Linked DNA regions of Gloeocapsopsis sp. IPPAS B-1203. The protein of the gene in region 1 interacts with the protein of each later gene in a pairwise test. Links are inferred from orthologs where the notes say so. Each region holds a gene or a part of one and is shown on either strand. Other genes may lie near its edges. The genes, in order: CSQ79_RS15520 and sfsA.

Evidence for each region.
Region 2: the proteins of CSQ79_RS15520 (region 1) and sfsA interact in binary tests that used the Escherichia coli proteins (3 or more experiments, as listed by UniProt). The link is inferred for Gloeocapsopsis sp. IPPAS B-1203 from one-to-one orthologs.

Annotation. Positions count from the first base shown.
Region 1 is NZ_PEIG01000008.1:99,930-111,889, reverse strand. What follows is about bases 3,102-6,050. They hold CSQ79_RS15520 (glutamate-5-semialdehyde dehydrogenase), read left to right. Parts: upstream 3,102-3,901; coding sequence 3,902-5,200; downstream 5,201-6,050. Other genes in these bases: CSQ79_RS15515 (isochorismate synthase), read right to left, coding at 5,205-6,050; CSQ79_RS15525 (M48 family metalloprotease), read right to left, coding at 3,102-3,650. Also shown: CSQ79_RS15535 (DJ-1/PfpI family protein), read right to left, coding at 1-631; CSQ79_RS15530 (helix-turn-helix transcriptional regulator), read left to right, coding at 721-1,428; more of CSQ79_RS15525, read right to left, coding at 1,650-3,101; more of CSQ79_RS15515, read right to left, coding at 6,051-6,617; menA (2-carboxy-1,4-naphthoquinone phytyltransferase), read left to right, coding at 6,965-7,870; CSQ79_RS15505 (o-succinylbenzoate synthase), read left to right, coding at 7,975-8,943; CSQ79_RS15500 (2-succinylbenzoate--CoA ligase), read left to right, coding at 8,928-10,295; CSQ79_RS15495 (acyl-CoA thioesterase), read right to left, coding at 10,313-10,717; CSQ79_RS15490 (UPF0182 family protein), read right to left, coding at 10,782-11,960. UniProt on the Escherichia coli protein: Catalyzes the NADPH-dependent reduction of L-glutamate 5-phosphate into L-glutamate 5-semialdehyde and phosphate. The product spontaneously undergoes cyclization to form 1-pyrroline-5-carboxylate.
Region 2 is NZ_PEIG01000008.1:229,451-241,327, forward strand. Bases 5,681-8,546 are described here. They hold sfsA (DNA/RNA nuclease SfsA), read left to right. Parts: upstream 5,681-6,677; coding sequence 6,678-7,415; downstream 7,416-8,546. Other genes in these bases: CSQ79_RS27870 (calcium-binding protein), read left to right, coding at 5,681-6,333; CSQ79_RS16090 (serine/threonine protein kinase), read right to left, coding at 7,450-8,546. Outside these bases: CSQ79_RS16055 (branched-chain amino acid ABC transporter permease), read right to left, coding at 1-745; CSQ79_RS16060 (glucose-6-phosphate isomerase), read left to right, coding at 927-2,513; CSQ79_RS16065 (cupin domain-containing protein), read left to right, coding at 2,666-3,112; CSQ79_RS16070 (response regulator), read right to left, coding at 3,139-3,780; CSQ79_RS16075 (sensor histidine kinase), read right to left, coding at 3,908-5,131; more of CSQ79_RS27870, read left to right, coding at 5,443-5,680; more of CSQ79_RS16090, read right to left, coding at 8,547-8,601; CSQ79_RS16095 (SDR family oxidoreductase), read right to left, coding at 8,677-9,342; alternative ribosome rescue aminoacyl-tRNA hydrolase ArfB, read right to left, coding at 9,399-9,812; CSQ79_RS16105 (hypothetical protein), read right to left, coding at 10,120-10,350; CSQ79_RS16110 (cupin domain-containing protein), read left to right, coding at 10,479-10,976; CSQ79_RS16115 (Uma2 family endonuclease), read left to right, coding at 11,026-11,646; CSQ79_RS16120 (Fe2+-dependent dioxygenase), read right to left, coding at 11,777-11,877. UniProt on the Escherichia coli protein: Binds to DNA non-specifically. Could be a regulatory factor involved in maltose metabolism.

The DNA.
Region 1 (11,960 bases):
GCTTACCAAACTGCAACAATGGTTGCACAATTTCCTTACCTGCTGTTGCAGGTGTACCGGCATTGAAGGGTGGTTTAGGTGTATATTCCATCATCAATTGAGCCATTTTTGCTACCTCCTCGCCACATAGCAATTTCAGTAGGGTTAAGCCAAAATCAATTCCAGATGTGACGCCAGCCCCTGTGACACGATTGCGATCAATCACAACTCGTTGGGGTATAACTTCAACTCCTAGCATTGCCAATTGATCTCGAAATGCCCAGTGACAAGTTGCTTTGTAGCCTTGCAGTAAACCAGCAGCAGCCAAGATCATTGAGCCTGTACATACACTAGTTAGGTATTGAACAGATGTAGATTGTTGTTGCAGGAAGCTTAAGATTTCAGCGTCTTTCGTAACTGCGACTTGCCCAATACCCCCACCAGGAACGCAAATCACGTCTAGAGGTGGGCAATCGGCAAATGTTACAGTTGGAGTAAGAGTTAAACCTTCGTTACTGACGATCGGAGTTAGGTTTTTCCAGATCAAATGCAGTTGTGTGTTCGATGGAAATGCTAGAACCTGATAAGCTCCCATTACGTCAAGTTGAATAACATCCGGATAAATTAGAAAGCCAATTTGTAGTTGAGTCATAGTTTACAGTTGCTCGAAATTTATGGCTGTGGAACGATTGTAGGCAGAGTTTTTACACTCGCATAGTCCTCAAGTGGGTACCTCAATACATGGTTTATTCTCTTCACCCTTTATTTCAGGCGATCGCCTCTGCACCTACCCAACAGGCATTACGATTCAGGTTCATGGATAGCATCAGCGGATACTTTGGGGTGCAACGTTGGGGAATTTATCTTTTAGACACGGAAAATAGCTTAGCCAGCGTTGATGTCAAGGGAGTTTCAGAGGCTTTTGTTGAGCAATATCAACAAATAGGTAAATCTGTTGATCCAGTTCTGCGATATGTTGTGCAGTATCATGCTCCAGCCCATGAAGAGTTAGTTTTGCCAAAAGGCGCTTGGAAACAGAGCGAATTGTACAAAAGGTGCTGTGCTACATACGACCATGAGCATATCATGACTGGACCAATCGTTGGGCAAGGTCAATTAATCGGTACAGTGAACTTTGCTCGTATTGGTAATGCACCTGCATTTAGCCAACTTGATTTAGCTAGTTTCGGCGCGGTTTGTATGCATTTGTCTGCACGCCTTGCCCAATTGCGACACCCTTCAGTTGTTCCAAATCCACTATTTAAACGCCTGAGTGCTAGAGAAGTTCAAATCGCTAATCTTGTTGCTAAAGGATTAACTAATGCAGAGATTGGCGCAGAGTTATGGATTACTCAGAATTCTGTCAAACAAGCCTTAAAGCGTATGTTTCGGAAATTGGAAGTTTCTGCGCGGACAGAAATGGTAGCAAAATTGCGTGATATGCTTTAACTTTTGAAAGAAAAGGTTATATTAAGTTCTTAAAAAACTCTAATGCACAAACTTTTACACAGTACTACTATACTTCTCCGTATCGAATTATTTGTTGGTTTATTCGGATTAATACTGTTTTTAGGATACCTAGGGTTTGCTAGCGATCGCGATAATAAGATGCATTTACCAATAACTTCACCGACAATACAGAAATAGCGCGATCGCAGCTTGTGGTTAAGTTAAGTAAGCATTGGTAATACCAACACACCTAAAATAATTGCACCAGTGCCTGTAAAATATAACCAAAAGCGGTGATAGCTGTTAACAACAGTACCTGCATCAGTACGTAGCTGCGCTAAATCTAGCCACGGCATCACACCACGACGAAACCAACCAACAGTACTAACCGAAGAACCAATTAAGTTTTTGACGCGGTTCATACCAAAAAAGAAGTTTCCCAAAGAACCAAAACGCGAAGCATAGCGTAGATAGATCATACCTGTACGAGCTTGTAGCTTCAAATCAGAACCAAACTGATAGCCAGCATCACCACGCCCGATTAATTCACCTTGGAGTCTGATCGGTTTACCGCGCAAGGGGCTGGCGTAAGGATCGGACATTAGGGTGAGAACATCAGAACTTGCAGTAAATTGAAAATTGGGGAACATCACCGCAGCTTTGATTAAAGTTCCTATGCCAAAACCAATTAAAACTGTTGCAAGGATAACTGTTCCACTCGCAACTTCGGCTGAAACTAAGAACAAACCAACAATTAGACCACCAAAAATTCCGATCGCTTGCGCAGCATAAAGCAATACATCTAACGCAAAGTTACCATACAGCTTTTTCTTATCAAGACTTTTGCCTTCAGCAATAACACGACTGAGATCAAACTCTGTTTCTAATCCTAATTGTTCAGCATAGTTACTCAAAGCGCGGATGCGTTTTCCGGTGAGGGGGTGAGTAGAACTCAACTCCATAAACCAACCCCAAGGGTTAAACATATCCCATAAGAAAACACGCCCTAGTTGTTGTGGTGGCGCGATGCGATACGCAGTTCCTGTTGCTGTCGCAGCTTTGGCGTCGTAAATTCCTAACGCACGAGTACCTTCAATTAAGCGACTTGGTTCAGCAGCGTGTTTGCTTTCTTCTAAAATACCATAGGCAATCTTGACTAAAGCGCGAGATAGTGCATTAGGATTACCTGTGGTTTCAGCTGCAAAATGATCGGCAAAATATTCGCGTGTTCGCGACAGATAAAGAAGTAGATAAGTGCCGACTATGTAAAAAACATACGCTACTGCTGCGGCTGTTCCTGCGGCATTTTTAACTTTTTCACCACCACTTCTTCCTACCCTACGCGCAAAGGTGTAAATTAAGTAAGTGATTTGTACTAAAGTTGAAGCTAGCGTCATGACAGCAAAGTCCCAGTGAACAATGTGACCAAGTTCATGAGCGTATACTGTGGCAATTTCTTCGTCTTCTAAGTAAGTAAAAAGCCCTTGGCTGACAACTAAACGCGCCGTATTGGGCAGCGAACCATACGTGAAAGCGGTGGGGTTTTGGTCATCAATAATGCCTAGCCGAGGCTGCTGTAGCTTTTGTTGGGCACAGATGCGTTGAATGATTTTTGCCGTTTCTGGACTATAGCGTTGCACTTCTGCTAAAGATACCCAACGAGTATGATACAGCCAATTCTGCATCAAGTCCATCAGCAGTGGTGATAAGAAAAAGGCTGCGATATTGAATAGAAGTGTACCTGCGATCGCAATATTCAATCCGTTAACCGGATCGTCGCTACTCAGAATGAAAGTTAGTGCTAAAAATAAGACGAACACCATTCCTAAGAGCAATGTTATTGTTACGCCGGATGCTAGCGCCAGATTACTTGCAACACTCGTCATAGCAAGTTTAATTCCTGCTTGTGCGGCTCGTTTGGGTTTACTGTGTGTTATGCGGGATTGTGATTGGCTGTTTAAAGATTCGAGGGCGAGTTTTGCCCACTTTTGAGCTTCTGAGTTGGGATGAGTTGCAAGCTGTTTTGCCAGGGCGATCGCTTGTTGCTTTTGATTTGATTTTTGATACGCTTTGATTAACCAAAATTGTGCTTGTAGATAGTATTTATTGTTATGGTCGATACTACTATTGCAATAGTTTTCTAGTATTTTTACAGCCTCGTGGTAACGTTGTTGTTGGTAAGCTTCTATAGCTGTTTGTAATAATTCAAATTGAGGAGACATACAATTGCCTCTATAAGTTCTTGTCTTTATATATACCCAGAACTTCAAGGAGACTAATGATCCATTCAGAAAGGTTTGATGAAGATTGTATAAATTAAGAGATTAACGAACCACCCCAGCGCAGCGCTAGCGTAGCGAAGCCGAAGGCGTTAGGCACAAAGAACGCGAAGGAAAGAATAGAGAGGTCTCTCTAAAATTCTCAATTAGAACAATGATTGATAGGATTGTAGAGCAGTCATTGTTGTATTGTTATGACTACTCAGATTAACCTTCCTTTAACTGCGATCGCCCGCAAAACTCGTGACTGCGCTCAAAAATTAGCAGTTCTTTCTAGTGAACAGAAGAATCAAGCAATTGAGGCGATTGCGCAAGCTTTAGAAGCAGCTACAGATGAAATTTTGGCGGCGAATGCTGCGGATTGTGCGGCAGCACGAGATACAATTCCTAAACCACTGTATCATCGGCTGAAGTTAGATCGGGCAAAGTTGCAAAGTGCGATCGCGGGAGTCCGTGATGTTGGGAAACTTACCGATCCAGTGGGTGCAGTGCAAATTCATCGTCAGCTTGATGATGGTTTGATTCTCAAGCGCGTGACTTGTCCTTTAGGTGTATTAGGTGTTATTTTTGAAGCTCGTCCTGATGCGGCAATTCAAATTTCGGCTTTGGCAATAAAATCAGGAAATGGTGTCATCCTTAAAGGTGGTAAAGAAGCAATACGCTCTTGTGAAGCAATTGTGAAAGCGATTCATCTAGGATTAGCTCAAACGGCGATTGGTCCTGATGTTATGCAGTTACTGACAACCCGCGAAGAAACTCTAGAGTTGTTGCAACTCGATCAATTCGTTGATTTAATTATTCCTAGAGGTTCTAATGCTTTTGTACGCTTTGTGCAAGAGAATACGCGCATTCCTGTGTTAGGTCATGCTGATGGCGTATGTCATCTTTATATTGACCGTGCAGCAGATTTAAGTAAAGCTGTCGCAGTTGCTGTAGATTCAAAAACACAGTATCCAGCAGCGTGTAATGCCATTGAAACTCTACTAATACACCAAGCGATCGCGCCTGCATTTTTGACGCTTCTCGCCCCAGCGATGCAAAAGCACAATGTTGAATTACGCGGTGATGCAGGAACTCGCGAAATCTTAGATATTGCACCTGCAACAGAAGCCGATTGGTCAACTGAATACAGCGATTTAATTTTATCAATTAAGGTTGTCGATTCTTTAACGGATGCGATCGCGCATATTAATGAGTATGGTTCGGGACATACAGATGCGATCGTGACTGAAAATGCAGAAGCAGCAGATACTTTCTTATCGCAAGTTAACGCAGCGGGAGTGTTTCATAATTGTTCCACGCGCTTTGCTGATGGCTTCCGTTACGGTTTTGGTGCTGAAGTCGGAATTAGTACGCAAAAATTACCACCTCGCGGTCCCGTAGGGTTGGAAGGTTTGGTAACTTATAAGTATCAACTGACTGGTGATGGTCATATTGTGGCAACTTATACTGGTGAAAATCCTAAACCGTTTACTCACAAAGATTTAGACTAATACCTCAAACTAAGGCTTTCAGCAAGGCTTGAAGTTTAAGTTGAATCTCCGCAATTTCGCGATCGGGATTAGAACCTGCAACAATACCTGCACCCGCGTAAAGTCTAGCGCGATCGCGATCAATCAAAGCAGAACGAATTCCGACAATAAACTCACAGTTTCCTCGATCGTCAAGCCACCCTAAAGGCGCAGCGTACAAACCACGCTCAAAGGTTTCATAGTCTTGAATTTTTGTACAAGCAACATCGCGCGAGACACCCGCTACCGCAGGAGTAGGATGAAGCGCAGCAACAATTTCTAAGGGATGAACGTTTGCTGGTAGTTTTGCTTGAATTGGTGTCCACAAATGCTGAATATTAGAGAGTTGCCGCAGTCGCGGTGATAGAGTTTGGGGCACTATGCCCAATTCATACAGGCATTGGGTAATAAAATCAATCACAACACGATGTTCGTGTCTTTCTTTTTCACTATTCAATAAACAATTTGCGAGTTTGGTGTCTTCTGCTAAGGTTTTTCCTCGTGGTGCTGAACCTGCTAGTGCGTCGGTATTTAACTGTTGATTGTCAATACTAATCAAACGTTCTGGACTTGCTCCAAGAAAGTTTTGTCCCTTACCATTACTGACAGCAAAAACGTAACAACCTGGATGAATGTTCCGCAGGTTTTCAAGAGATTGAAACAAGTTAAAAGGGGTCTCGCAACTCACATCAAGAGGATGCGCTAAAACGATTTTCTGGAAATAATTTGACTCAATTAACTTTAAACTAGATATAATTGATTGTTTAAAATTCTTAATATTTTTTATTTGTTGGTTGCGACTGATTGAATTATAATTGTTCTCTGGATTGCTTTGAAGTTTTAATAAGTTTATCGTTCTAATTTTTTGACACCAATCTTGGTATAATCTACTTAAATTTGTTTCTTGCTCTATTAAGAAGTTCGCAACTAATATACAGCGATCGCCATAGCGAGATATCTGCCAACGAGGTAAAAATATAGTAGCTGCTGGAAATGGATAATCTATTTGAGCGGTTTCATTAAAGAAACTGAAGCTACAAAAAAAGTGAGGTCCGGTAGAAGCTTCGTTACTGGTGTCTACTTTAATAATTTTATCGAGACAGGAATTAACAAACTTTTGCGCTTGAGAAAAACGATTTACACCAGAAGTTTGTAGTTGAGCAACAGCATCAATAGCAGCGATCGCTGATTTGTTACTTTTGTTCTCAAAGTAAAAACTTAATTGATTCGGCTGCTCTATTTCCTGAAGTACAACGAGTGGATCGACGTCCTCAACTTCGAGAGAAATATTAACTATGCGTGAAGAATCTGCTACGCAATTTTGTTGACAATGTGAAAGAAACTGATATAGCTCATTGTGGTAAAGATACGTATTAGGACGACATGGTAAAACTGGCATGGATGTCGAAAAAGTAAATTTTTTTAAAGTTTTCTTCCTGGTTTGTGATTAACCGTGGTGTATTTCTAGTAGCATACTTATGCTGCGATTAACCACTCTGCTCGTTAGCGGCAATTTACTAAGCAGGTTTGGGAGGGCTTTTACTGTATAAAACTTCTTTAGTAAAGTACATCATCATTGCAGGTTAATACTCATATTATGTTACAGAATTTGTGTTACAGAATCGACAATATTCAAATAATTCTTTATATTTTTTTCTTGAAAAGATGATGGTTTTATCTACTACAAAGAAGGTTTAATAATATAACAGCTTTTAAGCAAACTAGTAGTTGAATTAAGCTAACATAATGACTACAAAACTGATAGAATATCCAAATACCAAATTATGGATGGCAGCAATTAAGCCACCAATGTACAGTGTGGCAATTATGCCAATATGGATAGGAAGCACCGTTGCCTTTGCTGAGACTAAATATTTTCATCCAGCAATATTTTCTACTTTTATAGCAGCGGCTGTTTTCATTCTTGCTTGGGAGAATTTGAGTAATGATGTTTTTGATTCGGAAACTGGAATAGATAAAAATAAAGCTCATTCTCTTGTTAACTTAACAGGTAATAAATCCTTAATATTTTGGATAGGAAATCTATTTTTAGTTTTAGGGTTATTAGGGATACTATTAATTGCTTGGTGGCAACAAGATTTAACTGTCATTGGTCTAATTTTGTTGTGCTGTTTTTTGGGTTATATGTACCAGGGACCACCTTTTCGCTTGGGATATCAAGGTTTAGGAGAAGTTATTTGCTTCTTTTGTTTTGGTCCCCTAGCAGTTGCAGCAGCATACTATAGCCAAACTCAATCTTGGTCATGGACGAGTTTAGCTGCAAGCTTTATTGTAGGAATTGTGACAAGTTTGATTTTATTTTGTTCGCATTTTCACCAAGTCAAAGACGATATAGCTGCTGGAAAGCGATCGCCAATTGTCCGGCTTGGTACAAAAAAATCCGCACAACTTCTGCTTTGGATTGGTGGTAGTATTTATCTTTTCACACTATTGTTTGTAATTTTTGGGATATTTCCAATTTGGACGTTACTTAGTTTAATCAGCTTACCGTTTGCATTGAAGTTATTTCGCCATGTCTTGGAATACCACAATCAACCAGAAAAAGTCAGTAATTGCAAATTTTTAGCTGTAGAAATGCATTTTTGGAGTAGTTTATTACTAGGTTTAGGCTTTATTCTGACAGCAAGTTAATGACTTGGTAACTGGTGATTGGTCATTGGTAATTGGGTCAACTTATTAACAATTACCTGTTACCCATTACCTAACTCTAAAAAGTATGATTTCTAATATTCGATGTGGAGATACTAACTTATCAATTTGAGTTTCGTGACTACCAACGACAGTTTCAGTCACCGTTGAAAACAAATTATGGTAGCTGGAAAGTTCGCGAAGGAATTATTCTGCGTTTTACAAATAAAATAGGTAAAGTGAGCTATGGAGAAATTGCTCCGATAAGTTGGTTTGGTTCAGAAACAATAGAACAAGCTAAGGCTTTTTGCGATCAGTTACCACGAGAATTAACTCAAGAGGTCATCTTTTCAATTCCTGATACTTTACCTGCGTGTCAATTTGGGTTTGAATCAGCGTTAGAAGAGGTGAGTGATAGAGAACAACATTTAGAGTGTAGTGCGTTGTTGCCTGCTGGGGAAGCTGCTTTAGAGACTTGGCAGAAATTGTGGAGTGAAGGTTATCGTACTTTTAAGTGGAAGATTGGGGTTGAGGCGATCGCAGCAGAACTAGAAGTCTTTAAACAACTTGTGCGCATACCCGTCTCAGCAAAGCTGCGATTAGATGCTAATGGAGGATTGAGTTACAGCCAAGCAAATTTATGGTTACAGACGTGCGATCGCCTCAAAGAAGATCCAACAATATCTATAGAAATAGAATACCTAGAACAACCATTAGCAGTCACAGAATTTGCTGCCATGTTAGAGTTGAGTCACAGCTACAAGAGTACGATCGCTTTAGATGAGTCAGTAGCAACACTTCAGCAACTACAACAGTGCTATCAACAGGGTTGGCGAGGGATTTTTATCATTAAGCCAGCGATCGCCGGTTTTCCCTCACGTTTGCGCCAGTTTTGTCAGAGATATCAAATCGATACAGTTTTCTCCTCTGTTTTTGAAACTCAAATTGGTAAATCAGTAGCGTTGAAACTTGCAACTGAATTATCTTCTCCTCATCGGGCTATTGGATTTGGAGTCGATCATTTGCTTCAAGAACAGGATAGTCACTGGTTAGAAAACTTATGGAATACTCGCTAGAGGATTTTAAAAACTACATAGAACATTATTTGGTTTGTGAAAACAGCGATCGCTTACCGCAATTAACTGAGGAAATCTACTCACAAATTACTCAGTGTCAAATACAAACTCCTCACATTCTCATCGCTGAAAGAGAACCAGTAAGATTTATAGCAAGCTTTATGGCTGCTTGTAGCGCTGGCTATCCGGTGTTTCTTTGTAATCCTGACTGGAAAAAACAAGAATGGCAACAAGTATGTAGTTTAGTTCAACCCGACATCATTTTAGCAAGCAACCAATTACCCATTATCAATTACCAATTACCCATTATCAATTACCAATTACCCATTACCAATTACCAATTACCAATTACCAACCAAATCATGATCCCTACTGGTGGTTCATCAGGCAAAATAAAATTTGCCATCCACACCTGGGAAACACTAACAGCATCAGTTACAGGTTTTCAACAATATTTTCAACTTCAACAAGTTAATTCTTACTGCGTACTGCCACTGTATCACGTCAGTGGATTAATGCAGTTTATGCGTTCTTTTACAAGTAAAGGTAAGTTAGTCATTCAAAACTTCAAGCAACTAGAACGTCGAGAAAAATATCAAGTCAACCCTGTAGATTTTTTTATTTCTTTAGTACCAACGCAACTACAACGACTATTACAAAATTCATTACTCAAAGATCAGTTATCACAATTTCAAACTGTGTTATTGGGTGGTGCGCCAGCATGGAATGAACTATTAGCAGAAGCCCGATCAAACAAAATTCCTCTAGCACTTACCTATGGAATGACAGAAACTGCTTCGCAGGTAGCAACTCTTAAGCCAGAAGATTTTTTACAAGGAAAAGACAATTGCGGAAAGATTCTGCCTCATGCAAAAGTTGAAATTTGTAGTGCGCGAAATCAAATTGGTAATATTAAAATTCAATCTAAATCTTTAGCCTTAGGCTACTATCCTAATGTGTTTGAAACACCTGAGTTAATATTAGATGACTTAGGATATTTGGATTCTCAAGGATATTTAAATATTATCGGACGTAGCAGTGAAAAAATTATTAGTGGCGGAGAAAATCTTTATCCAATCGAAATTGAAATAGCCATTCGCGACACCCAAATGGTCAAAGATATTTGTATTATTGGAATTCCAGATCCTCACTGGGGACAAGCAGTAACAGCTATTTACGTTCCCAACTCAAGTACATGCGTAACAACTTTGCAAGCAACTCTCAAAAACAAACTTAGTAGATTCAAAATTCCCAAATATTGGATTTCCCTCACCGCATTACCCCGCAACACCCAGGGCAAAATTAACCGTCAACATCTACAACAACTTGCCTTAACCTCACTCCAAAAATAGACATATCTCCTTGCTAACTATTCTCCCCACTGCTGCAACCATAGCCCCATTTCCGCAGATAAGCTTTGCCTTTTTCGACTCTCCGCATCAATACAAACGTGCCGAGTTAAAGCTTTTGCCACTACTTTTTCTCCTATCATAATTTCATAAGCAATTGCAAAACTATCATTCTGTAATTTTTGCGGAATCAAACTAATAGATAAACTATCTCCACAAAACAGAGGACGAAAAAAATCTACACTAGCATGAACAATGGGAAATGCAGCAGCAGAATTGCTAAAAAATACCTTAAGATTGAAACCTGAAACTGCTAGTGAAGCTTCGTAAGCTTCATGGCACATTGTTAAAACATTAGCAAAATAAACGACACCAGCAGCATCAGTATCTTGAAAGCGAATAGTACGAGTATAAGTAAATGTCATTTGAGCAAGATGCCTACCCCACATCTAAGATTAATTTATTTGCATTACTGCTCTAACACTATTCTTAATTCTCTTCTACAGGACGAATAATAGGTGTTGCAGGCGTGATTTCGGGTTGGAAAATAGCATCAAGTGCTTGTTGGAGAGTTTCTGCCATGACAATCCGATTTTCGTAAGCAACAATAACGCGTACAAATGTTGGTAGACTATTTTGTTCTGCTTCTAAATAAAGTGGTTCGACATATAATAAAGATTCTTCAATCGGAATCACTAATAGATTTCCTTGAATAACTCGCGAACCTTGACGATTCCAAAGTGTAATTTGCTGTGAAATCACAGGATCTTGGTTAATTCTTGCTTCAACTTGTTCTGGTCCATAAACTAAAAGTTGTTTAGGAAATTCATACAACAACAATCTACCGTACTGTTCGCCATCGGCACGCGCTGCTAACCATCCAATTAAGTTAGGACGTTGTACAGGGTTAAATGGCAATAACAGAATAAATTCCTCAGTTTCTTCTGTAGGTATGCGCGTAATTAGAAAATAAGGTTGTACTTGTTGTGGTTCAGTTCCGTAAATCTCTGTGGGAAATCGCCATAAATCTTCGCGGTTATAAAATACCTGAGCATCTGTCATGTGATACGTTAATAAATGCTCAGATTGGGTGCTAAAAAGATCGATGGGATAGCGAATATGGCTGCGTAAAGCTGCTGGCATGGCATCAAGTGGTTTGAGTAATCCAGGAAAAATAGCAGCTATTGTGTTAATGACAGGATCTGTCGGATCGGCAATATAAAAATCTACTGAACCGTTGTAGGCATCAATAACAACTTTGACAGAGTTCCGGATATAGTTAAAGTCGTCTGTACCAGGATCGGAATAGGGATAGCGATCGCTTGTGGTATATGCATCCAAAATCCAGTACAAATATGTTGGTTCGCCTTGTAGAGTTGTATTTCCACCATCTGCTGCAACTAAATACGGATCTCGGTCATAACGTAAAAAAGGTGCGATCGCTTGGACGCGATTTCTAATATTGCGTCGAAATAATAATCTTGTCTGCGGCGTAAAATCTTGTGTGAGTAACATTTGCCAGTCTTTAAGATACTGGGCAAACAATAGCCGTCGCCAAAATGGACCAATATTAACTCCACCACGACCATCATAAGTGGTGTAGACGTTTTCATTACCGCTAGGATAATCTAATTCCTGAACTCGCGTGCCAGTCATAACGTAGGTATT
Region 2 (11,877 bases), 130 kb from region 1 along the record:
TTAATACTCTTCCCCAAGGCGATCGCACTAGCACTTCTAGTCGCCAAAACACCAACGCTAAAATCACAACCGATATTAGCATCAACCCAGCATTTGCATAGTTCGTGTAGTTATACAGCGCGATCGTACCCGCAAGATACAACACTAAAATCAACCCCACCGCCAAAATTCCCAACATCAAACGCGAGATAGAAAATTCTTTTTCTTTTAACTTTTTCTGTACAAAGGTACTTCTGCGCCCCTTTCCTACCCACTTCCACAAACGCCAATAACATACTCCAACAACTAGTGTTAGCAGCCCAATCATACCCAATCTTGTTAGTAAAGTCGGGTCAAAACTTGCTAGTGGTAAAGGATAACCTTGTAACCCAAATGAACCTGGTGTAAAACCATTTCCAGTGGGTAAGTCTTGATTGTTGACAACTAATCGTAGTAGTTCAGATACACCAATTGTGACAATTGCAAGGTAATCTTGGCGCAAACGCAGCGTAGATAAACCAATAATTAGTCCCAGCAGTGCGGCAGTACCTGCTCCAGCAAGTGTGGCTATAATTAAAGGAACACCGTGCAAGGTTAATAAAACGGTTGTGTAAGCACCCATCGTCATGAATGCGACATGACCAAAGTTAATCAGCCCAGTAAATCCCCACTGCAAATTTAAGCCTAAACTAAATAAAGCAAAAATAGCTGTCGAGATGATTAAGAAAATCAGATAACCAACCCAACCTGATAAATTCTCGAACATATACTTTAGTGACAGCCCGTGCAAAATGCTTGTTGATGGTGAATTTTACAGCATTGCTAGCCAAATGTGTTACGAGTTAGGCATGAATACAATCAATAATCTCACTGTAGAGGGCTGAACGTTTATAGTTGAACACTTAAATTAAACTGGTGTGATGATAACGAGTAAGTTGAGATTTTCTATGAACGCTGCAACACTGTGGCAACGTTACCAAGACTGGCTTTATTACCACGAAGGTTTGGGATTCTATTTAGACGTCAGTCGCATGAGCTTTGATGATGCTTTTGTAGCGCAATTACAACCCAAGTTTGAAAAAGCGTTTCAAGATATGGCGGCTTTAGAGGAAGGCGCGATCGCTAATCCTGATGAAGATCGCATGGTAGGTCACTACTGGTTGCGTAATCCTGATCTTGCCCCAACTTTAGAAATCAAACAAGATATTACGCAAACGATTGAGCAAATCGAAACTTTTACCAAAAAAATTCTTAGCGGTGCAATTCACCCGCCACAAGCCCCGCGATTTACCGATATTCTCTCAATTGGTATTGGTGGTTCGGCATTAGGACCGCAATTTGTTGCTGAAGCCCTCGCCCCAGATTTTCCACCTCTGGGAATTCATTTTATTGACAACAGCGATCCTGCAGGAATTGACCGCGTTCTCACACGCTTGCGCAACCGCCTAGCAAGTACATTGGTGATTGTGATTTCTAAATCAGGTGGAACGCCAGAACCGCGTAATGGAATGCTCGAAGTTAAAAGAGTTTATGCAGGGCAGAATTTAGATTTTTCTCACTATGCGATCGCCATTACCACTCCTGATAGCAAATTAGACCAACTAGCGAAAACTGAAAAATGGTTAGCAACCTTTCCTATGTTCGACTGGGTAGGCGGACGTACCTCGGAAATGTCGTCTGTTGGCTTGCTACCTGCTGCCTTACAGGGAATTGATATTCAGGCAATGCTAGCTGGGGCTAAAGAGATGGATGATGCCACTCGCGTACCCGATATTAAACAGAATCCAGCGGCTTTACTTGCACTAAGTTGGTACTACGCTGGTAACGGACGCGGTGAAAAAGATATGGTAGTCCTACCTTACAAAGACAGCTTACTATTATTTAGCCGCTACTTGCAACAGCTAGTCATGGAATCGCTGGGTAAGGAAAAAGACTTGGATGGCAATGTTGTCAATCAAGGAATTGCGGTTTATGGCAACAAGGGATCAACCGATCAACACGCCTACGTGCAGCAGTTACGCGAAGGTGTACCGAATTTCTTTGCCACCTTTATTGAAGTTTTAGAAGATCGTCAGTATGGTTCCCCAGAATTAGAACCAGGAACAACATCCGGTGATTACTTATCAGGATTTCTGCAAGGAACCCGCCAAGCCTTGTATGATAACCACCGCGACTCAATTACTGTAACGATCCCGCAAGTTAATCCGCGCACGGTAGGAGCACTGATTGCACTGTACGAGCGCGCTGTTGGTTTGTATGGTTCTCTCGTCAATGTTAATGCGTATCATCAACCAGGCGTTGAAGCTGGCAAAAAAGCTGCTGCTGCGGTCTTGGATTTACAAAAACGTATATTACAAGTTCTCGAAGACGACAGTCGATCGCTTTCAATCGCAGAACTAGCAGAAAAAGCTCAAGCAACTGACCAAATTGAGACAATTTACAAAATCCTGCGTCATCTTCACGCTAATAAACGTGGTGTCATCTTAAATGGTAATTTCGGCGATCCCAGTAGTTTAACTGTGACGATTAATTAGCGCTCTTCAGTTAGCAATTAGCAATGAGCTTTTTGCTAACACTTATTTTTGTGTCTTTACCATACTTTGGTCTTTTTTGTTCATTTGTAACAACTTTTTATAAATAAGTGACTTAGACTAGAAAGTAAGTCTTGAAATCTATGGGTGCTGATATGAGTTCAGTCAGGGGTGTAGAGATTCATCCGTTATCAGCAATAAAAGGGGGTATGACTGAGTTTTATACCCCTCAATCGAGCCATGAGACAATGCTGGTGCAAATTCCACCAAAAACAATTGACGATCTTTTTGTGCACAAAACACAAACTGACCAGCTATTAGTTGTTAAAGGTAGTTTTGTACTAGTAGTGTTAGTAAATCGTCATTATCAATACATACCCTTGAGCGATCGCAAACCTACGGTAGTAAAAATTCCTCCTGGAGTGTTGCATGGAGCAATAAATCTGTCATCTGAACCTTGTGTATTAGTCAATGCGGTATTACGTCATCGTCCAACAGTTGAAAAAGATTACCAACCGCACAAACCACCGTTTCCTTATGAGATCGACACAGTAAGGGCGATTTTGGCGTTGGAGTCACAAGTTAATCGGGCGATCGCATAGTAATAGCGATCAAAAAAATTTGGTCGCTAAGACTGAAATTGAGAATGTGCATAAATGGCAAGTTGAGCACGGTTGCGCAGCTCAAGGCGATTGAGTAAATGATTTACATGGGTTTTAACGGTTCCTTCCGAAATGTAAAGCTGTTCAGCAATGTCACGATTGGTGCAACCTCGCCCAATTAGCTGCAATACTTCTTGTTCCCGACGAGTTAGCTGAGATTGTAGCTGGCTAGGTACTAAAGGAGCCTTAGTTGCTGGAATACCCGCAATCAACTTCTCTATAAGTTTGGGAGCAAGTTGCGTGTAGCCACGATGAACGAGACGAATTGCTTGTGCCAACTCTTCTGACGGCATATCCTTGAGTAGATATCCTTTTGCACCCGCTCGTATAGCATCTGAAATGTACTGATCGTCATCAAAGGTAGTTAAAACTAATACACTAATGTTTGGGAACGCCTGACAGATGAGGCGGGTTGCTTCTCTCCCGTCCATAAGAGGCATTTTCACATCCATTAACACAACATCTGGTTGCAGCGTAGTGACTTGATCTAGGGCTGCTTTGCCATTGTTGGCAATTCCAACAACTTCTAAGTCTGGCTCTAGGCTTAACATAGCTTTTAAACCCTGGCAGATAAGAGTCTGATCGTCAACCAACAGCAGGCGAATCATGTAGTGTGCTCCGAAACGTCTAATAATTTAATACACGAGCGACGTTTCTGATTAAGTAATTTCTGTTATTTTGAAATCATATCATCTCCGGTTAAATAATCAGAATAACAGTATTATTACGGTGTTATTAGTCACTAGTCACCTTTGTGGAAAGATTTTGTGCTGCGACTTGTGTCGGCAGGCTAACAATGATGCGACAACCACAACCAAGGGCTGTTTCCAGGCGAAAATCTCCGTCTAGTGCCGCTACTCGTTCTTGTATTCCTTGCAGTCCAAAGCCGCTAGTATCAGCCGTTACATCGAATCCCTGACCGTTATCTGCGATCGCTAGATGTACCACATCTGACGTTGCTTGCAGTTGAAGTTGAACTTGGGTAGCTTGTGCATACTTGCAGATATTAGTCAAGGCTTCTTGGATAACTCGATAAAGTGTTTTCACAATTTGAGGTGACAAATCTGCTTTGACATCAATATTGCTTGCAGTCTCGATTCCTGTACTTCGACGAAAATCTTCCACAAGAGCAGCGATCGCCTCTAAAGAAGGTTCGGCTTGAGCATCTGCCCGCAGTGCATTTACCGATTGACGCACCTCTTGCATTGCCAACTTTCCCAACCGTTGCGCGTGTTCTAAAAAGGCTTGTGCTTGATCGCGATCGCGCTGCCAAAGCTTTGCAACTGTTTGCAGTTGAATGTTCAAGGTTGTCAGCGCATGACCTAAGGCATCGTGAATCTCGCGGGCAATGCGATTGCGTTCTTGTACTGCTGCTAAGTCTTCAACTTGCAGCGCATACTGCCGCAGTTGTTTATGCGCAAGTAACAGTTGTTGCTGGGTTTGGCGCTCTGCTAACAAAGTGTTGACCAACTGCGACACTAAAAACAGCACTAGCCCAAACATCAAAAATTCGGCAATTTGGTGCATCAAAATTCGCTGTAACTGAACATCAGGCAGTATCAAAGGCAGAAACGTGCTGAGATATTGCATTTGATGTACTGCAAACAAAATTAAAGACAAACCTGCAACAATCCAGCGTCCTGGTGGCTCGAATAAAAAGCAACTCCGGATCATCACAATCACATACAGCGTGGGCAAGATGTGCAAGTATCCCAAAATTGTCCCGCAAAATATCAAACTAATCTCAATCGCGGTGTAGACATACCGCATGAAATTGCTACCACTAGGCAGCATTAACCCCATCAACCCCAACAAAGCTAAGATCAATAGATGCTGTACCGGAATACTTTGCCGCTCCCATGCTTCAAACACCGCCATTGCGGTACAGCTAGCAAGCATCGCCCATTCTGTGTAGAGCAAGAATCGGAAGGGAGTAGGTTGGAGTGGCGACAGAAGCATAGGTATCCTTGCTAAAGTTGAGAGCTTATTTTATTAATACTGCGAACAAGCTTGAATGAGTGATTGCAAAGGAATTTTTCAAACTTTGGTTGCAGACGTTGCGTGATGTTGATCAAAAGATAGAGTAATCGGGTCAACGAAAGTTAGAGTTGTTGTCATGATTTCGTTGATGTGGAATTCAAACTTTCTTTAGACGCTGAGCCAGGGTTGAGTTGCATAAGATTAGGTCATCGAGCAGAACGCAAACGCACTTGTTAACTGCTCGCACCAGAAAAGCAATTTGATTTATCTAAATTAAGGAATAACTCATCATGGTACAAGTAGTAGGAACTGCTGGTAATGACGCACTGATTGGGTCGAATGGAGATGACCTGATTCAAGGACTTGCGGGTGACGATCGCCTCAGTGTTGTCCAAGCGTTTATTAATCAACCGAATGGAATTGTGAATCTAGGCGATCCAGGCAACGATACCCTAGATGGTGGTGTTGGCAATGATACAATGACGGGTGGAATTGGCAATGATACATATATTGTCGATAGCGTGGGTGATACAGTCATTGAGTTTTTCGGCTCAGTCATTGATCCTGAAAGTGGTGGCATCATCGAAGGTGGCAATGATACTGTTCGGGCTTCGGTTGGTTTTACCTTGAGTAATTTTGTCGAAAACTTGACGTTGACAGGCACTGCCAAGATTAATGGTACCGGCAACGAACTCAATAACGCGATCAGAGGAAATGGTGCTAATAATACGCTGAATGGTTTAGCAGGCAATGACACGCTGATTGGTGGCAATGGAGTTGATATTCTCAATGGTGGTGCAGGTAACGACCAACTCTCCGGTGGCAAAGGCAATGATGTCTTAGTAGGCGGTGCAGGTGCAGATCGCTTCTTATTCGATTCTGGTAAGTCGTTCCAGCGCAGCGACTTTGGAGTTGATACCATTCGTGACTTTGTGACAGGAACCGACAAGATCGTTCTGGATCAAACCACATTCGGAAATATCACGGTGAATGATATTGAGATTGTCGCTAATGATGCGATCGCTGCTACTAGCGATGCATTAATTAGCTTTAGCCTTGGCTCGGATCGCGTCTTCTTCAACCAAAACGGTGTTCAAACTGGCTTTGGTACAGGTGGTGCTTTTGTCCAACTGCAAGGACTCCCAGAAATTACTGTTAGCGACTTTACAATTCAGGTGTAAAAATTGTTAGAAGGGGCGAGGAGCGAGGGGAAAATATAAAAACCTAGCCCTGTTAATTAGAATTGTGATGTCCCCGATTTTAATCGTGGAGTAGGAGAAAAGGTATCTAAAATGAGATCCTCACTTTTAAGCATGGGGGTGTCTCACTCCTCGCTCCTCTTGAAGTCGTCGCTAGCTGTTAAAGTAGTAGAGCAATCCTATCTAAGTTATAAACTCTTTTTTGCACCAAACCACACCAGCGTATTGCCAGCACAATGTTAGCCGCAGGCGGTAGGATCTAAAGGTCTCAAAGAAAAGACTTCACAAACAATTTAGGGTTGCTATGCTATTATTCTGGCTTAGTGATGACGTTTCTTTACCACTACCCAACGTTATATCCTGGTGTTCTTCTCAAACGCTACAAGCGCTTTTTTGCAGATGTGCAGTTGGAGTCTGGAGAAGTTGTTACAGCACATTGTCCGAATACTGGACCAATGACGGGCATTTGTCAACCTGGTAGTACTGTGCAAGTATCTTATAGCGACAATCCAAAGCGATCGCTTAAGTACACCTGGGAAATGATTCTCGTCAATGATAATGAGCCTACTTGGGTAGGTGTTAATACGAGTTTACCTAATCGGATTATCAAACTAGCGCTAGAACAAAATCTGTTTCCTTTGGGGAGTTACAACAAGATTCGTTTTGAAGTTCCCTATGGTACAGATAAAAAAAGTCGAGTAGATTTTGTTTTAGATGGCGATTGCGCTTCGCGCAGCACCAGAGGCGATCGCACAACTTATATTGAAGTAAAAAGCACAACTTGGGTAAACGGGCGAACTGCGTTATTTCCTGACACCGAAACAACACGCGGACAAAAACATCTACGCGAACTTACGGCATTAATACCAGCAAACGATGCGGTGATGTTGTACTTTATCAATCGCGGTGATTGTACTGCGTTTGCACCTGGAGATGGTGCCGATCCAATTTATGGTCAATTATTACGGGCTGCGATCGCACTTGGGTTAATAGTCTTACCGTGTCGCTTTGAAATTACTCCTGAAGGTATCAGCTATTTAGGATTAGCAGAGTTAAGAGTTTAAAAAAATACCAATTACCTATTACCCATTACCACTTTCACAAAAAAGTCGAAAGTACAAAAAGTATTCCTAAGTGCCAGAATACCAGGTTGACAGCGATACCTGTGGCAATTCCGGCGATCGCCCAGCGTTTTTGATGTTGCTGAAAGTGTTCAATACTTTGCCAACGACGACTTTTCCACGCCCATTCATTACCTTTAACACCAAGAGCGATCGCCATCCAAAACCCCAATACAGGAACCCAAGACAAAAAACCAATCCACACGCCATTTGAAATTAACCAAAAAGGTGCAAGTAAAAATGCACCCCAGTTCCAACCTTGAATTTCTTCTGGTACGCAGATTGAGGTATCAAATAAACCACCTTTACCAGAGTTATTCACCACAGTAGTACTAACAACAATCCCCGATTCTAATGCAGCTAAAGCTTGACGTGCAGAATTGAATCGTTTTTCTACTGCTGGTTCTGTGATTTTCTGCAACCAGCTAAGCAGACTAGAGCTACAATTTACCAAGTCAGCAAATTGAAAATGTAAGTTGTGCTGGGGTAAATCTGCAGGTGAAGTACCAGTAAGTAGATGAATTAAAGTTGCACCCAAAGCATAAAGATCAGATGCAGCAACAGCTTTCCCGCCAAATTGTTCTAAAGGCGTATAACCGTCAGTGCCAACGACTGTAAATGTCTCACCGAGATGTGTATCATATTGAACTGCACCAAAGTCAACTAAATATACTTTCTCATCGTTACTCCAGATTAAATTACTCGGTTTGATATCGCGATGGATAAGTGGCGGATACAACTCGTGGAGATATACGAGGATGTGTAATACTTGTGCAGCAATTTGACGAATTTGCGATTCACTCAAGCATTGTTGCTGCCATTGTTGTAGTGATATGCCAGGAATATACTCTTGAACTAAAACATAAGCAGGTGATTGTGCTTCTAGCCAGAATGCGTCTCGATATTGGGGAATTTGAGGATGACTGATGTGCTGTAAAACTTGGGCTTGGCGTTCAAATAGTTTTAATTCTTCCCATTCTGTCACATGACTAAAAAACAGTACTTTTACAATCACACAAGTGGTTGGGTGTGTGCAATCAACTGCTAGCCAAGTTTGCTTGCTTCGGCAATTCTTCAGCTTTTCCTGAAGTTGGTAGCGCCCTTGTAAAAGTTGTCCGCATTGCAGCATGAAATTGCGATTCCTTAAAGCCCCTTCTCTAATTTAGTCAAAGTGAGAACTATGCAGTAACGATTTTGTGTATCTCTACCAAGGTAATATCTCACCGTTGCTGTGCCAAAAAATCCCTGTATTTTCCAACGTTAATTGATCAATTCGCGTTAACAATCCTTGTACTGAGGCTTCCGCTGTAATGCCATTGACTGTAAAATTCGTCATGCGAGTTTGCACTAAGCCTGGATGTAAAATAGCTACAGCAATGCTTTGTGGTTTGAGATCGTGGGCAAGCGATTTACCTGCCATAGATAGTGCCACTTTTGACATCCGATAGCCGTAAGATCCACCAGAAGTATTATCTGCAATCGAACCCATCCGGCTTGTCATCAATACAACCTTTGCACCAGATTTTAGGCGAGGAAGCAATACTTGAGTAACCCGCAATGCACCAAGCGCATTAACCTCAAACTGTTCTCGAATACTATCAAAGTCGAGATGTTCTAATGTAACGCGCTTGATAATACCAGCATTGTTGATTAAGACATCAATCGGGGTTTCTCCTAGTCGCTTGTGCAAATCTGCAACTGAAGCATCAGAGGTAATATCAATACCTTCTTCTAAACGAACTCCTAACGCCTTTAACTCATCCGTTGCTGTTCGACAAACTGCGATCGCACTATCCCCGCGCTGCTGAAGTTGACGACAATATTCATAACCAATACCGCGATTTGCCCCTGTCACTAAATATGTTGCCATAAGATGCTTATACTGCGATGACCCTTTCTTATGTTAGGCGATCGCACTCTATAACCTCATTCATCCACTTTCCTTCTAGTTGCTTTAATCCGCGATCGCTTATTTTTACTATCAAGCCGTTTTTGCTGAGAAAGATACGATGGCTTAGTGGGTTTACGCTTTTTAGGGATAACCATGACACTTTGAATCAAATCTTGCAAGCGTTTCAGTGCTTCCTCACGATTTTGTTCTTGGCTGCGATGTTCTTGTGATTTAATCACAATCACGCCGTCTTTTGTAATGCGTTGATCGCTTAGTTGCAATAATCGTTCTTTATAGAGATCAGGTAATGAGGAAGCTTGGATATCAAAGCGCAGATGAATTGCTGTCGCCACCTTATTGACATTTTGACCGCCCGCCCCTTGAGAACGAACGGCACTCACTTCTATTTCGCTATCAGGAATAGTGACTGTTTTAGACACTTGTAGCATAGTTGATCTGTATTGGCGTTAAAGAGCATTTGAAAAAGAGAAAAGCCTGTACAAGGTAGGTTATCAACACAGAAAGCGTGACAACCTGATAAAGCTTTATACAAATGCTACCTAAGAATGCGAGTGCAAATGAATTCACCGCCAAACAAACATAGACGCAAAGCGGTGAACAGCGCGTTGGGCGGCTGCGCCGACTTGAAGCGACTGCGAACCCGAAGGGCTTCCCGTAGGGTAGTCCACGGAGGTGGACTCAGATTGAGAATTGCAAACACATCGCTATAATCTTGACCAATAAATTCATTGGTGTCTAAACTAAACCGATTGAGATGACAATTATCTTAGGTTGCTTTATATTACCTAGTATTTGTCTTGCAGCAGTTGAATGAGCAAAGATCGCCACGATAAATACAGCTACTACAATTAGAATAAAACGCCCAAATAACCTTGCTTTCCAAAACTGTAAAATACTTTCCAGCGCTCGACTTAACAAACAAAGCTGGGCAAAAGCGATCGCCCTCATGCTGTTTAACCTGCTCATGCTTTCATATGTAGAGTTATGCAGAAAACTTACAAAAGTATTGTTAAGAACAGGCTATGAGACTGATAAGTTAATCTTAAGCTTATTTTTCTTGCTCAAATGTCGCTATTATGAGGTCATGAGTCGCTATGGATGAGCAACCACATTCTTTACTAAAAGCCTCAGATATTAACTCTATGGATGAGTTTGAATTTCATCATCCACTCAATCCCAAATCAGAAATTTATTGGCGTAATATCAGTCGTGTTGTTGGGCTAGAACATATTGCCATTACACTTGCTCGCGTACCATCAGGAAAAGAATCTTTTATTTATCATCTGCACCATCATGAGGAAGAGTGGATTTACATCCTTTCTGGTAGAGGAATAGCAGAAATTGGAGACAGCGAATATGAAGTAGCTTCAGGTGACTTTATGGGCTTTGGGCTACCGCAACAACCACATCATCTCCGTAATCCTTTCAATGAAGATCTCGTTTATTTAATGGGTGGTGAAAAAGTTCGTTGCGATATTGGTGTTTTTCCTCGATTGGGTAAACGTGCGATCCGCGATGGTGATGCAGCATACATTATTGATGATTCAAAGCTACAAGATTTTTGGGATAGTAAACAAGAGAGTGATGATTAGATAGCACAGTGTTTGACCAATACGCTAAAAAACGCAATTCTAAAATTGTATGAGTACGACAACGCTAAAAAAACTAACTTTCATCGAATTTCTTGAACAATACCCAGATGGCGAAGGTATCTTTGAACTTGTGGATGGAGAAATTGTTCAGGTGGAACCGACGAGAGCGCACAAAAATGTGGCAAGATACCTTGTTAGATGCATGGATCGAGAAATTGAGCGATTAGGACTTGATTACATTGTTGACAAAGATATCGTCATCCGCACTGTCAAGGCGTCTGGTAAAGAACAAGGCAGAAACCCCGATGTTGGTGTGGTTTTATCAAGTGTGTGGAACAATAATGTATCCGCTTACGGTGCGGTAACTGAACCGATTCAACTTGCGGTAGAAGTTGTTTCTACGAATTGGGAAGATGATTATATTGATAAGTTGGATGAGTATCAAAGGTTAGGAATTGCTGAGTATTGGATTATTGATTATTTAGCGATCGCTTCTCGCACTATCTTGGGTTCGCCAAAATTTCCTACTGTTTTTGTTCATCAGCTAGTCGATAGCAAGTATCAAACACAAGCTTTTAAAGGCGCGGATAGAATTATCTCACTAACTTTTCCAGAAATAAACCTCACTACAGAACAAATTGTTGCAGCTAGCCAAATGTCAAAACTTTAATATTACAGACAACATCTATCGGGTAATAGATACTTTGTTCAATGACCAGTCACCAGCCCTGAAGTTACGTTTATTTTGACTCATTTACTTAATACTATAGTTGCTTCTTAGTGAGGTGGATAAGAATTAGCTAAATATCAACCCATTTACGGAGCAAGTTAGCATGAGTTTTGCAAATGAGGTCAAATTCTGGTGTTTTACCATATTTCTCAAACATCACTTGTTTGGTAG